Regions from separate parts of the Modestobacter lapidis genome, predicted to be linked through region 1. Evidence: predicted binding sites of a transcription regulator. Region 1 holds the regulator's gene; each other region holds the start of a gene.
What was found. Region 1 encodes LexA, which represses DNA repair genes until DNA is damaged. Its sites were predicted from a motif close to TCGAACANNTGTTCGA; they were not measured.
Positions count from the first base shown of each region.

Region 2: a site for LexA is predicted at 1,539-1,554, ahead of ACYVG5_RS08330 (DUF6504 family protein). Genes of this name have one in related genera too.
Region 3: a site for LexA is predicted at 1,814-1,829, ahead of ACYVG5_RS04405 (HNH endonuclease signature motif containing protein). Genes of this name have one in related genera too.
Region 4: a site for LexA is predicted at 2,129-2,144, ahead of ACYVG5_RS15235 (DUF222 domain-containing protein). Genes of this name have one in related genera too.

Region 1 is NZ_BAAGVS010000026.1:51,468-55,164, forward strand. Features, by position in the region: gene ACYVG5_RS18895 (phosphatase PAP2 family protein) at 1-336, shown strand, start outside; gene ACYVG5_RS18900 (esterase-like activity of phytase family protein) at 308-1,372, shown strand; gene lexA (transcriptional repressor LexA) at 1,386-2,195, opposite strand; gene ACYVG5_RS18910 (LysM peptidoglycan-binding domain-containing protein) at 2,470-3,042, shown strand; gene nrdR (transcriptional regulator NrdR) at 3,470-3,697, shown strand, end outside.
Region 2 is NZ_BAAGVS010000004.1:283,836-287,532, forward strand. Features, by position in the region: gene ACYVG5_RS08325 (MFS transporter) at 1-1,313, opposite strand, end outside; gene ACYVG5_RS08330 (DUF6504 family protein) at 1,655-1,984, shown strand; gene ACYVG5_RS08335 (SAV_6107 family HEPN domain-containing protein) at 1,984-2,553, shown strand; gene ACYVG5_RS08340 (DNA polymerase III subunit alpha) at 2,550-3,697, shown strand, end outside.
Region 3 is NZ_BAAGVS010000002.1:369,021-372,717, reverse strand. Features, by position in the region: gene ACYVG5_RS04425 (Gfo/Idh/MocA family protein) at 1-268, opposite strand, end outside; gene ACYVG5_RS04420 (DUF5313 family protein) at 403-885, opposite strand; gene ACYVG5_RS04415 (MarR family winged helix-turn-helix transcriptional regulator) at 949-1,440, opposite strand; gene ACYVG5_RS04410 (dihydrofolate reductase family protein) at 1,488-1,709, shown strand; gene ACYVG5_RS04405 (HNH endonuclease signature motif containing protein) at 1,847-3,046, shown strand; gene ACYVG5_RS04400 (SDR family oxidoreductase) at 3,294-3,506, shown strand; gene ACYVG5_RS04395 (hypothetical protein) at 3,496-3,697, opposite strand, start outside.
Region 4 is NZ_BAAGVS010000016.1:57,496-61,192, reverse strand. Features, by position in the region: gene ACYVG5_RS15250 (AAA domain-containing protein) at 1-510, shown strand, start outside; gene ACYVG5_RS15245 (cold-shock protein) at 546-866, shown strand; gene ACYVG5_RS15240 (HNH endonuclease signature motif containing protein) at 910-1,374, opposite strand; gene ACYVG5_RS15235 (DUF222 domain-containing protein) at 1,371-2,111, opposite strand; cyclic di-AMP (ydaO/yuaA leader) riboswitch at 2,576-2,720, shown strand; gene ACYVG5_RS15230 (C40 family peptidase) at 2,737-3,267, shown strand; gene ACYVG5_RS15225 (NUDIX domain-containing protein) at 3,272-3,697, opposite strand, start outside.

The DNA.
Region 1 (3,697 bases):
CGAACGGCCCCGGCCTACCCGGGGTCCTTCTTCCACCGGGACGGCGCGAGCTACCCCTCCGGGCACGTCGCCAACGCCGTCCTCATGTGGGGCGTCGCCCGCTGGCAGGTGGTGCAGCTCGGGCTGCCGGAGCGGGTGCAGCGCGCCGCCTGGGTGCTGAGCCTCCTGGGGCCGGTGGTGACCGGTGTGGCCATGGTGGCGCTGGACTTCCACTGGGTCACCGATGCGGTCGTCGGCGCGGCGGTCGGCATCCTGCTGCTGGGCGTGGTTCACCTGCTCGACGAGCACCTGCTGTCACGCTGGCCGCATGCCAGACCAGGGCGTACGCCGGGCTGACCCGGCCGGTGGCAGCGCGCGGGCCGGCCGGGCGCTGGCGGTCGTCCCGATGGCCCTCATGTGGGCGGTGCTCCCCGTTGCGGCCCAGGCGGCCGAGGGCGCCTACGCGGCGCCGGTCGCCCAGTGCTCGATCGGCGATCCGCGGCTGCCCGAGCTCTCCGGCCTCGCCACCGCCGGGGGCACGCTGCTCGCGATGAACGACGGGGGCTCGCGGGCCGAGGTCTACGTTCTCGATGCCACGTGCGCGGTCGGCGAGGTGCGCTCCGCGCAGGTCGACCCGTACGACCCCGAGGACCTCGCCCTCGCCGCCGACGGCACCCTGTGGCTGGCCGATACCGGCGACAACCGGCAGGACCGGGCCACGGTGGCGATGATCGGGCTCCGCCCCGACGGCACCAGTTCGCTGACCCGGCTCACCTATCCCGACGGCCCGCACGACGCGGAAGCGTTGCTGCTGGCCCCCGACGGGACGCCGTACCTGGTCACCAAGGAGGTTCTGGGTGCCAGCGCCGTCTACCGCCCCGACGCCCCGCTCGCCGATGGCGCCACCGTGCCGATGACCAAGGTCGCCGACCTCGGCTTCACCCTCACCGGCACCCCGGGCGGGCCGGTCGGCCGGGCCGGGCAGCTGCTGGTCACCGGGGGGGCGGTGTCCGTGGACGGGCAGCGGTTGGCGCTGCGTACCTACACCGACGCCTACGTCTGGCCGCTGACGGGCTCGGACGTGGTCGGTGCACTGCACGGCGCCCCGGTGCGGGTGGCGCTGCCCGAGGCGCCGCAGGGCGAGGCGATCAGCTTCGCCGCCAACAGCCGGGACCTGGTGGTGGCCGGCGAGGGGCTCCCGTCGGTGGTGACCGTGGTGCCCTTCGACAGCACGGCCACGCCGGCGGCTGCGGCCCCGACCGACCCGTCGGCCAGCTCGGCCACTGCGGGGAGCGAGCGCGACACGGTGTCGCCGGTCGTGGCCGCCCTGCTCGCCGCCGTGGTGGCCACGATCGTGGTCTGGACCTGGGGCAGGCTGCGCCGGCACGCCTGATCCGGGTCGCGCCTCAGAGCCGGCGCAGAACCGTGACCACCCGGCCGAGCACCGTGGCATCGTCGCCGGCGATCGGCTGGTACGCCGGGTTATGCGGCAGCAGCCAGACGTGGCCGTCCCGGCGCTTGTAGGTCTTGACGGTCGCCTCGCCGTCGATCATCGCCGCCACGATCTCACCGTTCTCCGCCGTCGGCTGCTGGCGCACGACCACCCAGTCGCCGTCGCAGATCGCCGCGTCGACCATCGAGTCACCGGCCACCTTCAGCATGAACAGCGTGCCTTCGCCGACCAGCTCGCGGGGGAGCGGGAACACGTCCTCGACGGCCTGCTCGGCCAGCACGGGCCCACCGGCGGCGATCCGGCCCACCAGTGGGACATAGGTCGGGACCGGGGCGGTCGCCTCGTCCGTGCCGCTGGCCGCGCCGGACCCGGCCAGCGCGGCGGCGGTGCCCGCGGCCGTGGTGGCCGGCGCCTCGCCGGGGACCTCGCCGGGCAGGCGGACGTCGAGCGCCCGCGGCCGGTTCGGGTCGCGGCGCAGCCAGCCCTTGCGCTGCAGGACCGACAGCTGGTGGGCCACCGAGGACGCCGAGGACAGCCCCACGGCCTCGCCGATCTCCCGGACCGAGGGCGGGTAGCCGCGTCGCTCGATGGAGTCGCGGATGACCTCCAGCACCCGCCGCTGACGCTGGGTCAGCCCGTCCCCGGCCTCGCCGCGGTCGGGGAACTCGCGGACGGCCGCGCCGCCGGCCTCCGCCGGCGTGCTCGCCCGCTTGCGGCGAGGAGCGCCCGGTGCGTTCTCCGGTGTCCCGTTGTCGACCGCCATGTGTCCCCCTCGCCCGGCCGCGCGCCGGGCAGCTCGTCTGCGCACCCTCGTCCACGGGCGCCCGCCGAGCCGCCGGCTGGGCGGGGGTCGGAGAGCGCCGTCGTTGATCGACACGAGGGTAGCGCCTCGAGGCCCCCCGTTTCAAACACATGTTCGAAGCGGACGCCGTGTCGGGGTGTTCCTGTCGGCGGGGTGCGGTAGACATCGCACAGTTCGGATCGAACAGACGTTCGATGCGTGGTGCCGGATGCCGGCGATGGAGGGAGTGAGCCCGATGACCAGTGTGCAGCTCAGCGGGGGCCCGGTCGGCCGGTCCTGGACGGCCCCGTCCCGATCCCGCCACCCGGCGCTGCCGATGCGGGTCGGAGCGGCCCGCATCGGTGGTCCGCCGGCCGCTGCGCCGGTGATCGCGCGCCGTACTGCCGTACGCCCCGGGGGTCGGGCCGCAGGCGGCGCGGGGGTGGCCGTCGTCCGGCCGGTCCGCGGCGGCTGTGCCGGTGCGCGGAGGGTCGGCGCCGCTGATCCCGGATCGGCCGGCCGCGCCGAGCCGGCGTTCCCGCCGCTGCGGCTGACCCGCCGCGGCCGCCGGCTGGTCGCCGGACTCGCGATCACCACGGGCATCGTCATCGCCGTGCTCGTCACCGCCACCGTGCTCGACGGCGAGGCCGGCGGTCTTCGGCTGGCCGGCGACAGCAGCATCGTCGTGCGATCCGGGGACACCCTGTGGTCGATCGCGGTGGGCCTGGCGCCGGAGGAGGACACCCGGGCCGTCGTCCACGCGATCGCGGAGGTCAACGACCTCGAGGGCACCATCCTGGTGCCCGGCCAGGTGCTGCAGCTGCCCTGACGGCAGTTGTCCCGGGTACCGCGAACAGCGACTCCGGGGCGGCCCTGCCCGGGTCGCTGCAATACGGGTCGCTGCACTCCAGGTCGCTGCCACTCCGGAGCGCCCCTCGGACGGCGTTCGCCGGCTCGACCGCTGGCCCGCGGAGCGGCCCGTCGGGAGCTCCGCCAGGCGCCCGGAAGCTGTGACCCGAGGGGTGCGGCGGTCCCGCGGGTCGTGGTGGAACACGACACGCCCCGCAGAGCTTGCACACCTGTGGGGGCAGTCGTACGGTCTGACCACAACATCTAGTGGTTACACAGTTGTAAGTCCCGTCCACACCCGCTCCACACGTTCTCCCCCTCGCATCCACCGGATGTCCCCGGGTGAGTCCACAGGAGCGGCCCCGGCCCTGGCCGAGGTGGTCCCCGCCGCGAGAGGAGACGAGCCGTTGCGTTGCCCCTTCTGTCACAACCCCGACAGCCGGGTCGTCGACTCGCGGGAGACCGACGAGGGCGCCACCACCCGGCGTCGCCGGTCCTGCCCGGGCTGCGGGCGGCGGTTCACGACCGTCGAGGAGGCGGTCCTCGCCGTCGTCAAGCGCAGCGGCGTCAGCGAGCCGTTCGACCGGGCGAAGGTCGTCGCCGGTGTGCGGCGGGCCTGTCAGGGGCGGCCCGTC
Region 2 (3,697 bases), on a different contig from region 1:
GCTGTCGTGGTGAGGTCGCCGGGAAGGGCGTCGAGCGGGTGGACGATCTCGTCGGTGCGCAACCGGGCGGCGGCGATCGCGAGGACGGCCAGGGCCGTGGGCACCAGGCCGGCCAGCAGGAAGGTGGCCGGCATGCCGATCAGCGCGCTCACCGGCCCGGCGAGCGCCATGGACACCGGCATGAACGCCAGGGAGACGAAGAAGTCCAGGCTGGAGACGCGGCCCAGCATGGCCGGGGGAACGCGGCGCTGCAGCAGGGTGCCCCAGATGACGGTGGCGCCCTGGAAGGTGGCGCCGACCACGGCCGCCGCAGCCACCATCACCCACAGCTGCGTCGCCACCCCGAACACCGCCAGCGGCAGGCAGCCCGCGCCCCACAGCATGATCATCACGGTGAGGTAGCGACGGGGCAGTCGGCGCGAGGCGACGACGAGGGAGCCCACGGCCCCGGCGATGCCGAACGCGGTCAGCACCAGCGCGTGGTCGGCCGGCCCGCCCCCGGTCTGGTCGCGGATGGCGAACGGGGTGAGCACCTCCAGCGGGCCCATCACCAGCAGCACGAGCACCGAGGCGAACAGCAACGTGGCGAGCAGCCAGGGCGTCCTGACCATGTAGGCGAAGCCCGCCCGGACGTCGACGAGCACCGCGATGGCAGGGTGCCGTGCCGTCCCGCCGGCGGCCTCGGCCGCTGCGGCCTCCGCGGCGAGGTCGCGACGCAGTGGGGTCGCCGGCAGGCGGAGCAGCGCGAGGACGGCGCCCAGAGCGGCCACCGCGGTCGCGAGCAGGGCCACGCCCGGGGAGGTGGCCGCGACGATCGCCCCGGCTGCCGCCGGCCCGGCGGCCTGCAGCAGCAGAGGGCGGAGGAACCCCTCCAGCCCGTTGGCCGCCAGCAGCTGCTCGGCGGGCAGCAGCGCCGGGACCAGCGCCGAGTACGCCGGGAAGTACAGCCCCTGGGCCAGCCCGACGAGCAGGGACGCGGCGGTCAGGTGCCACAGCTGCAGGAGGCCGGTCAGCGACAGGGCGGCCACCGTCGACGTCGCGACGAGCTCGGCGACGGCGACGGCGAGCAGGATGCGCCGCTGCGGGATCCGATCGGCCAGCGCGCCGCCGAGCAGCGCGGTGAGCAGCATGCCGACGGCCAGGCCGGTGCTGACCAGCGACAGCGCCGCCGGACCGCCGCCGAGTTCGATCACCTGCCAGACCACGGCCAGCAGGTAGAGCCCCGCGGAGCTGAGCGACAGGACGAGGGCGACGGCCAGCCGCCGGTACCCGGGGTGCTGCAGCGGGAACAGCGCGCGGGGGAGAGCCGGCACGGGACGCTCCTCCGGACGGGTCGGATCCGTGGTGGTCGGGGTGGCCGCTGCCCGCCCGCGGGGGTGGAGGGCGGCAGCGGGGAAGTCAGTTGATCCTTCCCCCGGACGTCCGGGCAAGCCGTTATCGCGCTGCGGCGCGGTCGGTGCAGTGGCTGTACCGGCATGTCCGGAACACGCCGCGTTGCGCTTGACGCCCTCGACGGGGTCGGGTCTACTCATCGGTGTTCGAACATCTGTTCGAACACCGATGGACCGTCCATCGGCCCGGGCCGCCCGCGTGGCGCTTCCCCCTGCCGGGTCGGACGGGACGCCGGTGGGGGGCGAGAGTTGCGGAGTCTGTCATGAGCCGGGTGCTCGTCGGAGCTGGTGGACACGTCGGTGAAGAGGTCCAGGTGGAGCAGGGGGAACAGGGGCCGGCCCGGTTCTGGCGCGGGCAGGGCCGCTACGTCGTCGGGGAGGTGCTCGACTCCTGGGTGGAGACCGCCCCCTGGTGGCAGCCCGACCCGGCTGTCGGGCGGGGTGGGGCATCGGCGGAGCTGGTGGCCACCCGCCAGGTGTGGCGGGTGGAGGCGGTCCGGGCCGGCCGGTCCCGGACGAGCTTCGCCGGGGTGTTCGACCTCTCGTGGGAGCCCACGGCCAACCAGTGGCTGCTCGTGCGGGTGCACGACTGATGGCCGCCCTGCACGCCACCGCCCACCGTCCCGCGGCGATCCGCGCGGCCGGCCCCGAGCAGCTGCCGCTGCTGCCGCCGTTGTCCACGGCGGCCGCCCAGCTGCTCGGTCAGGCCCACCGCGGCCTGGCCGAGGCCGCCTGCTGCCCCGATCCGGGGTGGCGCTACGCCACCGCCCACCTCGCGGCGCTGCGCGGCGCGGCCGCCGTGCTGGCCACCCGCACCCGCCCCGAGCAGGGCCGCCGCCGGCCGCGCAGCGCCTGGGTGCTCATCGCCCAGGTCGCCCCCGAGCTGGGTGAGTGGGCGACGTTCTTCGCCGCGGGGGCGGCCAAGCGGGCCGCGGCCGAGGCCGGGCTCTCCTCCGCGGTCACCGAGCGGGAGGCCGACGACCTGGTGCGCGACGCCGGCACCTTCCTGGCGGTGGTCGAGGCCACGATCAGCCGGCCGGTGGCCGAGCCGCCGGCCGGGGCGCCGGCCGGGCGGCCGCGCGCCAGCGGCCGGTCGGGCAGCGCCGGCCAGCGCCCGGGGCAGCGCGCCGGTCAGCGCCCGCCCGGGACCAGCCGGGCATGACCGATCCCTTCGTCCACCTCCATGTCGCCTCCGGCTACTCGATGCGCTACGGCGCCAACCACCCCGCCGACCTGGTCGCCCGCGCGGCCGAGCACGGCATGGGGGCCCTGGCCCTCACCGACCGCGACGGCCTCTACGGCACGGTCAAGTTCGCGCTGGCCTGCCGGGCAGCGGGCATCCGGCCGCTGTTCGGCGTCGACCTCGCCGTCGACCCGGCCGCCGGCGGCGAGCCCGGGGACCAGGACCGGTCGGGATCGGGGCGGCCGGGCCGGATCTCCTCGGTCGAACTGCGCCGAGCCACCCATCCCTCCGGGCGCCGGTCCCCGGCCCGCGGCGGGGCCGGCGTCGATCCCCGGTTCCCCCGGGCCACCTTCCTGGCCCGCGACGGCGCCGGCTGGGCGTCGCTGTGCCGGCTGACCAGCGCCACCCACCTGGGCGGTACCCGGGGTGAGCCGGTCAGCTCGCTTCCCCGCACCGCGGAACACGCTCCCGGGCTGCTGGCGGTGCTGGGCCCGGAGTCCTCGGTCGGCCGGGCGCTGACCGCCGGGCGGACGGACCTGGCGCACGCCCGGCTGGCTGCCTGGCGCGAGGTGTTCGGCCCGGGTGGGCTGGTGCTCGAGGTCGTCCACCACCGGGGGCGGGGCGACCGGTCCCGGGCCCAGGCGATGCTGCGGCTCGCCGCCGAGTCCGGCGTCCCGGCGGTGCTGACCAACGCGGTGCGCTACGTCGACGCCCTCGACGCGCCCACCGCCGACGTCCTGGACGCCGCCCGCCGGCTGGTTCCGCTGGGGCAGCAGCACGTCGACCGGCGCACCGCGGAGGGGTACCTGAAGTCGGGCAAGGAGATGGCCGCGCTCGCCGAGGAGCTCACCGGCCCCGACCGCGACGCCGCGCTGGAGCTGCTGGCCACCACCGCCCGGGTCGCCGAGCAGTGCGCCGTCGATATCCGGGCCGACCTGGGCATCGGCACGGTCCGCTATCCAGAGCTGGACGTGGTCACCACCGGGGCGGAGCGGGGGATGGGCCCGGCGCAGGTGCTGCGGGCCCGTTGCGAGGCCGGGTTCGGCCGGCGCGGGATGACGCCCTCGGCCGCGGTCCGCGAACGGCTCGAGGACGAGCTGGCGGTCATCGAGCAGCTGGGCTA
Region 3 (3,697 bases), on a different contig from region 1:
GCAGCCGCCGTGCGAGGGCCGCCGTCTCGAGCGGGCCGTGGGCGAACGGCGGGACGCAGAACCACACGGCGTCCAGCTCCTCCGTGTCCAGCAGCGCCGCGCCGTCCGGGTACGCACGGGCCCCGTACCGGGCGGCGACCTCCTCGGCGCGACCGGGGAGGGAGTCGGCCACGGCCACGATCTCCACGTCGTCGAGACCGGACAGCGCACCGAGGTGGCGGCCGGCGATGAAGCCGGTGCCGACGCAGCCGACCCGCAGCCGGCTCATCCCGGCCCACCTCCTCCGGCGCCCGGGGGCGGCGGCCCGGCCTCGCGCAGATCGGACGGCTCGCCGGGGCAGGGGTACGCGCGCACCGGGTCAGCCTGCGCCGAGCTCGACGCCCCCGCCTGGTGGAGCTCAGGTCAGCGCCCCTGGCGGGCGCGGTAGCGGGCCGCCCGCTTCGCTGCGGCGGCACGGCGCTTGTCGGACACCGCAGCGTCGCGGCCCACGGCCGCCCGGTCGCGGACGGCCTGCGCGGTGCCCGCCGGGTAGCCGGCCTTCTTCACCCGGTTCTCGGTCGTCTCGGGCATGTAGGCGATGGAGAAGATGAGACCGAGCAGCAGGCCGCCGAGCGCGGCCATGCCACGGATCCAGAACGGTCCCGGGACGAGAACCAGGACCAGCACGATCGGGACCAGCATCTGCACCGTGGCGCGCAGCACGTGCCGGTAACCCCACGTCGCGGTGGTGGTGTCGTGCAGCACCCACGCGGAGTGGCGTTCGGGCAGGCCGCCGCCGAGGGCATACCAGAACCAGCGGAGCGGGCCGGGCCGGTGCCGCGCCGCCACGTCCCCGTCGTCCTGAGCAGCCGTGTCGGTCGCCATCGCCAGCCTCTCCGTCAGCACATCCCCATGGTGGCCGAGCATCGCTTGGTGCACAAACGATTGGGGCACCAACGGCCTGTGAGGTCAGTCGCCACGTGCGCCGGGCTGACGGTCGAGCGCCTGCTGGGACGCCGCGATCACCTCGGTGAGCGACTGGTGCAGCAGCCGCAGCTCCGCCAGGTCCATCCCCAGCCGGTCGACGATCCCGGCCGGGATGCGCTCGGCCCGCTCGCGCAGCGCCCGCCCGGCGTCGGTCAGCGAGATGGCCAGCGACCGCTCGTCGCGGGGATCGCGCTCCCGGCGGACCAGGCCGGCCGCCTCCAGTCGCTTGACCAGTGGCGAGAGGGTGCCGGGGTCGAGCTGCAGCAGCCGGCTGAGGTCCTTGACCGAGACCGGGCCGTGCTGCCAGAGCGCCAGCATGACCAGGTACTGGGGGTGAGTGAGCCCCATCGGTTCGAGCAACGGCCGGTAGACGGCGACCACGTTGCGAGCCGCCACCGACAGGGCGAAGCAGACCTGCCGCTCCAGCGCCAGGGGATCGGCGTCCAGCAGCTCCGCGGCCTGATCCGACGACATGGGCGAACGGTACCCACGCACCGCCCCCGCGGCGGTGCGGCCAGCTGGTGGACCGGTCCGAGCGCGACGTCGGCCTGGGCGGGCCGGCCCTGGCGGCCGCAGCGCTGCACGCCGGGCTGGTGGACGAGTGCTCGGTGTTCGTCGTCCCGGTGGTGGTGGGCGGCGGCACGCCATGGCTGCCGGCCGGGCTGCGGCTGGATCTCGAGCTGACCGAGGAACGCCGGTTCGGCAGCGGCGTCGTCCTGTTGCGGTACCGCACCCACCGCTGAGCGCGTCTGCCGTCGTCCACTGCGGTTCAGCGGCCGCGGGCGCAACGGAACCCGCCTGTGACCAGCGTTTTCGCCTTGCGACCACAGTCCGCCGGCGATAGACTTCGAACACCAGTTCGAGCGCTGCGGGAGGTGTCATGGGCGAGTTGACCTCGGCCCTGGACGCGCTGGCGGCCGATGACCTGAAGCCGATGTTCGGGCCGCAGCTGCTCGACCGGCTGGGTGAGCTGTTGGTGTTGCAGAACCGGGTGGCGGCGGAGGTGGCCCGCACGGTGCGGGAGTGCGAGCTGACCCAGGCCTCGGAGCACGACGGGTTGAAGACGACGCAGTCCTGGCTGCGCGGGCACGGCCGGCTGTCCTCGGGTGCGGCGTCGCGGCTGGTGCACGCGGGTCGGGCGCTGGAGCACCTGCCCGCGGTCGCGGCGGCCTTCGCCGCGGGTGAGGTGACCGCCGAGGCGGTGGCGGTGGTGGCAAAGGCGGTGCGACCGGACCGGCTGGCGGCGGCCGCCGAGCAGGACATCGACCTGGCCCCGTTCGACCAGGCGTGGGCGATGGTGGCCGCGGAGCAGCCGCACGACCGGCTGATCGAGGTCGTCCAGCTGTACGAGGCCGCCCTCGATCCCGACGGTCCCGAACCCGACCCCACCGAGAGCCGCCGGCTGACCCTGGCCAGGCACGCCGAGGGCGGCTGTGGCCGGTTCGACCTGGACACCGTGGGCTTCGAGAAGGTCCAGGCCGCACTGGAGTCGATCGTGCAGGCCAATCGGCCGAAGGGGGACACCCGCACCCGGGCCCAGCAGAACGCCGACGCCCTGGTCCAGCTGTGCGACAACCAGCTGGCCTCGGGGAACCTGCCCTTCCTGCGCACGGTGAAGCCGCACGTGGTCCTCAACCTCGACGTCGATGACTTCGCCGACCCGGCCACCGGTGCCGGCGCTGCGTCCACCGGCTTCGGAGCGTGCATCTCCGCCGAGCGGGCCCGCTGGCTGGCCTGCGACGGCAGCATCTCCCGGATCGTGATGGGCCCCGACGGCGTCCCGCTGGACCTGGGCCGGGACCACCGCGTGGTCACCCCCGCCCTACGGAAGGCCGTCGAGCGGCGCGACAAGGCCTGCGTGTTCGCCGGCTGCCACGCACCGACCTGGTGGTGCGACGTGCACCACCTCATCCACTGGATCCACGGTGGCGAGACCAACCTGACGAACTCAGCGCTCCTCTGCGAACGGCACCATACGAAGGTGCACCACGGCTTCCGCGTCGAACGACCACCCGACGGCCGATGGCGCACCTACCGCCCCGACGACACCGAGATCATCATCGGCCCACGGCTGCTGTAGCGCGGGCGACAGCCCGCGGTGCCCGGCCGGTGGGACGGCGGGGGCTGCCCGGCGTCCGGGCACGAGTGAGACGAGCTGCACCGTGTCGCCCGGAGGACGGGGACGACGAGCTGCACACCCCTGGCATGCTCACTCGCCGCGCCCCTGGAGGGCGACCGGGCGAAGATGGGATGGCCATGGGCCAGCTGGACGGCAGGGTCGCACCCGGGCGCCCTCGCGGACGAACAGCCGGGCGATGGCGAGGCCGATGCCGCTCTCGCCGCCGGTGATCACCCGCGGTGACGTCGCCGACGTCACCGCCGAGGACGCCGTCCGGACCGCGATCGCGGCGGGGCACGAGACCTTCGGCCGGCACACCACTCCCGACGAGATCGCAGCGGCCGCGCTCTACCTGGCTTCGGACGCCAGCGCGATGGTCACCGCCACGACGTTCGCCATCGACGGCGGCCTCAGCGCCTGACCGCGCGCAGCACGCGCCGCACCCCGACGTACGCCGCCCCCATCCCGGCGACCCACGGCCCGGCCACGATCACCGGGTCCAGGAGGTGATGGCCGACATCGGCCCGCTTGCGGCCGATCCGTGAGCTGAGGCCCGCGTGGGTGAGCTCGCTGCGCACGCCGGTCTGGGTCACCGGGTTGTCCGGCCGCAGC
Region 4 (3,697 bases), on a different contig from region 1:
CCGGCCGGGGCGCCGCGGGCGTTCCGCCGGCTGACCGACCCGGACGTGGCGCGGCAGGTTCGTCGGGTGCTGGCCGCCGGCATCGCGGCGGAGGGCCCGATCCACCGCGACCGGCTGGCCCGGCTGACCGCGGGGGCGTTCGGGGTGGCCCGGGTGAACGAGGCGCGGCGGGAGTCGATCCTGGCGCTGCTGCCGGACCCGGCGGCGGAGTTCCGCTGGCCGACGGGGCTGGACCCGGCGACGTGGACCTGGTTCCGCCGCCAGTCGTCCAGCGCCGAGCGGCCGCTGGAGCACGTGCATCCGGACGAGATCGGCAACGCGATGGTCGCGCTGTGCCGGGGCGGGAACGGGATGACCCGCGACGAGCTGTTCGCGCGGACGCTGGCGGTGTTCGGCCACGGACGGCGCCACCCGGTGCTGCTGCCGTACCTGGAAGTGGCGCTGGCGCACGCCGTGCGGGCCAGCCGGGTCACCCGGGAGCCGGCGGGCCGGTTGATCAGCGCTGCCTGACCGTTCGGAGCGAGCCGCCCGCGATACTGGGCCGCATGACGTCACGGGCGAAGGTCCGCGTGTGGCATGCCGAGAAGGGATGGGGAGTTCTCGACTCCGCGGACACTCCGGGCGGCTGCTGGGCCCACTTCTCGGCCGTCCTCGTCTCCGGGTACAGGACTCTCGATGCCGGCGGGCCCGTTGAGTTCACCTTCGAGGCCGCCGAGCAGGACGGCTACTCGTTCCGGGCCGTCGACGTGTGGCCTGCTGACCGGACGCCGGTCCGAAGCCACAACGAGGTGCCGGGACCATCCCCTGCCTACCACTCGACACCGACCCTCACCCGCGGAATCGAAGACGAGAATCGCACGCTCTGACCGAGTTACCCACGCATCCGTAGCGGGGCGCGCGCCGGCTCAGCTACCGGCGTGGTCCGATGATGATCTCGGTGTTGTCGGGGCGGTAGGTGCGCCATCGGCCGTCGGGTGGTCGTTCGACGCGGAAGCCGTGGTGGACCTTGGTGTGGTGGCGTTCACAGAGGAGCGCTGAGTTCGTCAGGTTGGTTTCGCCACCGTGGACCCAGTGGATGAGGTGGTGCACATCGCACCACCAGGTCGGTGCGTTGCAGCCGGCGAACACGCAGGCCTTGTCGCGCCGCTCGACGGCCTTCCGTAGGGCGGGGGTGACCACGCGGTGGTCCCGGCCCAGGTCCAGCGGAACGCCGTCGGGACCCATCACGATCCGGGAGATGCTGCCGTCGCAGGCCAGCCACCGGGCCCGCTCGGCGGAGATGCACGCTCCGAAGCCGGTGGACGCAGCGCCGGCACCGGTGGCCGGGTCGGCGAAGTCATCGACGTCGAGGTTGAGGACCACGTGCGGCTTCACCCTCCGCAGGAACGCTGAAAGGACCCGGCCGCCCCCCACCGCTCGCAAGCTCGCGCCGGGCCCCTGCCGCCGGGCCACTGCAACGGCCACCCCCAGGGGCCCGCGCCGAGCTTGCGAGGCGTGGGGAGGGGGCGGTCCTTCGACTTCTCCCCACCGACGGCATCCAGGTAGAACCGGCCGGTGATGCTGCCGTCGGCGTGCTTGGCGATGGCCAGCCGGCGGCCCTCGGTGGGGTCGGGCTCGGGGCCGTCGGGGTCGAGGGCGGCGCAGTAGCGCTGCACGCACCCCCGCAGCGTGTCGAAGGGCTGGGTCGCCGCCGCCAGCGCCAGCGCCGCATCCACCTCCGCCACATCCACACCCTGATCAGCGGCCTCCGCCAACCGCTCGCACGTGGCGACCGGGGCGATCACCGCCACCGCCTCGGCGGTCACCTCACCCGCGGCGAACGCCGCCGCCACCGCCGGCAGCTGCTCCAACACCCGACCCGAGTGCACCAGCCGGGACGCCGCCTGCGAGGACAGCCGCAGGTGACCTCGCCCCCAGGACGCCATCGTCTTCAGCCCGTCGTGCTCGGGCGCCTGGGTCAGCTCGCACTCCCGCACCGTGCGCGCCAGCTCGGCATCGATCCGGTTCCTCACCTGCTGCAACATCGACGCCCGGTCCAGCAGCTGCGGCCCGAACATCGACTTCAGATCATCGGCCGCCAGCGCGTCCAGGGCCGAGGTCAACTCACCCATGACACCTCCCGCAGCGTTCGAACTGATGTTCGAAGTCTATCGCGAGGGTTGTGCCGCCACAAGACGAAAGCCCAGCTCACAACGGTACTACTGTCAGCCGCCAGCCGATCACTCAGGCACCCACGACCACCCCGCCGCCAGGCCACGAGCGATCATCGCGGACCGACCACGTTCTGCGACCGACCGGTGACGGCGGGCTTGGGCACGCCTCACCCGCCGAGATGCACCGTGCAACTTCCGTTCCGCAACCTTCGACTGCCAGGTCACGGGCGTCACGGGATCACCCGAGGTCGGCCCCGGCGAGTCGTCGAACGGACCGGGCAGCAGATCGCTCGAAGCCACGAATCAGTCACTCTGCGTGCCCGTTCACCGGGGCGACCGGTCACCTAACGTCGTCGCGTCCGTCGGGTCCCCAGCCGTCGCCGTCCGTGGCGACAACCCGCCGGACACCGCCGAACCGGGCGTCAGCAGCAGTTCCGAGCTGACCCCGGACCGGGGACCCACCGCAGTACTGGGGTGAAGCGCGACCGGCACGCAGGTGCCGCCGTGCCGGGCGAGTTCCCCGCCCGAACCCGTCAGCTAACTCGGTAGGCGGTTTGCGGAGAACAAGGAGAAACCGTCGTCCATGACGACCATGCGCACGTCCCCTGCTCGTCGTTCCACCCGTCCCGCCCGTCGCGCGGCCATCACCCTGCTCGCCAGTGCCGGGGTGGTGCTCACCCCGCTGACCGCCCAGGCCGCCGCCGGAGCGCCGGCAGCCGCCCCGGCGGCGACCGTCCAGGCGGCGCCGGTCGCCGCACCGAACCACGCGGCCCAGGTGGCCGTCGACACCGCGCTCGCCCAGCAGGGCAAGGCCTACGTGTGGGCCGGCGCGGGCCCGAACGTCTACGACTGCTCGGGCCTGACCCAGTTCGCCTTCCGGGCCGCCGGCATCGACCTGCCGCACTCGTCCCGGATGCAGTCGACGATGGGGACCCCGGTCGCGCGGGCCGACCTGCAGCCCGGTGACCTGATCTTCTTCTACAGCCCGGTCGGCCACGTCGGGATGTACATCGGCAACGGCCTGATGGTGCACGCACCGACCAGTGGGGACGTCGTCCGGACCACCAGCGTCGACGCGATGTGGGGCTACACCACCGCCCGTCGCCTGGTCTGACTCCTCACCTGCCCGGCTCCGGCGTCCCCGCGGGGGCGCCGGAGCCGGGCAGGTGCTCGAGCAGCCGGTCGAGGAAGGGCACCTGGCCCCGGACGAGCCGGCGCCGCGCCTCGTCCACCGGGAACCAGGCCGACCGGTCGATCTCCGGGAACTCCTGCAGCCGCCCGGAGCGGGGCGGCCACTCGATCGTGAACGTGTTGCTCCGGGAGGCGGCTGCGTCGAGGTCGCCCGCCGCCGCCCACACGGTGAGCAGCTTGCCGCTGGTCACGCGCACCTGGCCGAGGGGCACCAGGTCGGTGGCCGGGACCGGCGAGCCGAGCTCCTCCTCGAACTCGCGGCGGGCCACGTCGAGGGGTTCGTCGTCCGGGCCGTGCTCGCCCTTCGGGATCGACCACGAACCCTCGTCCTTGCGGGCCCAGAACGGCCCACC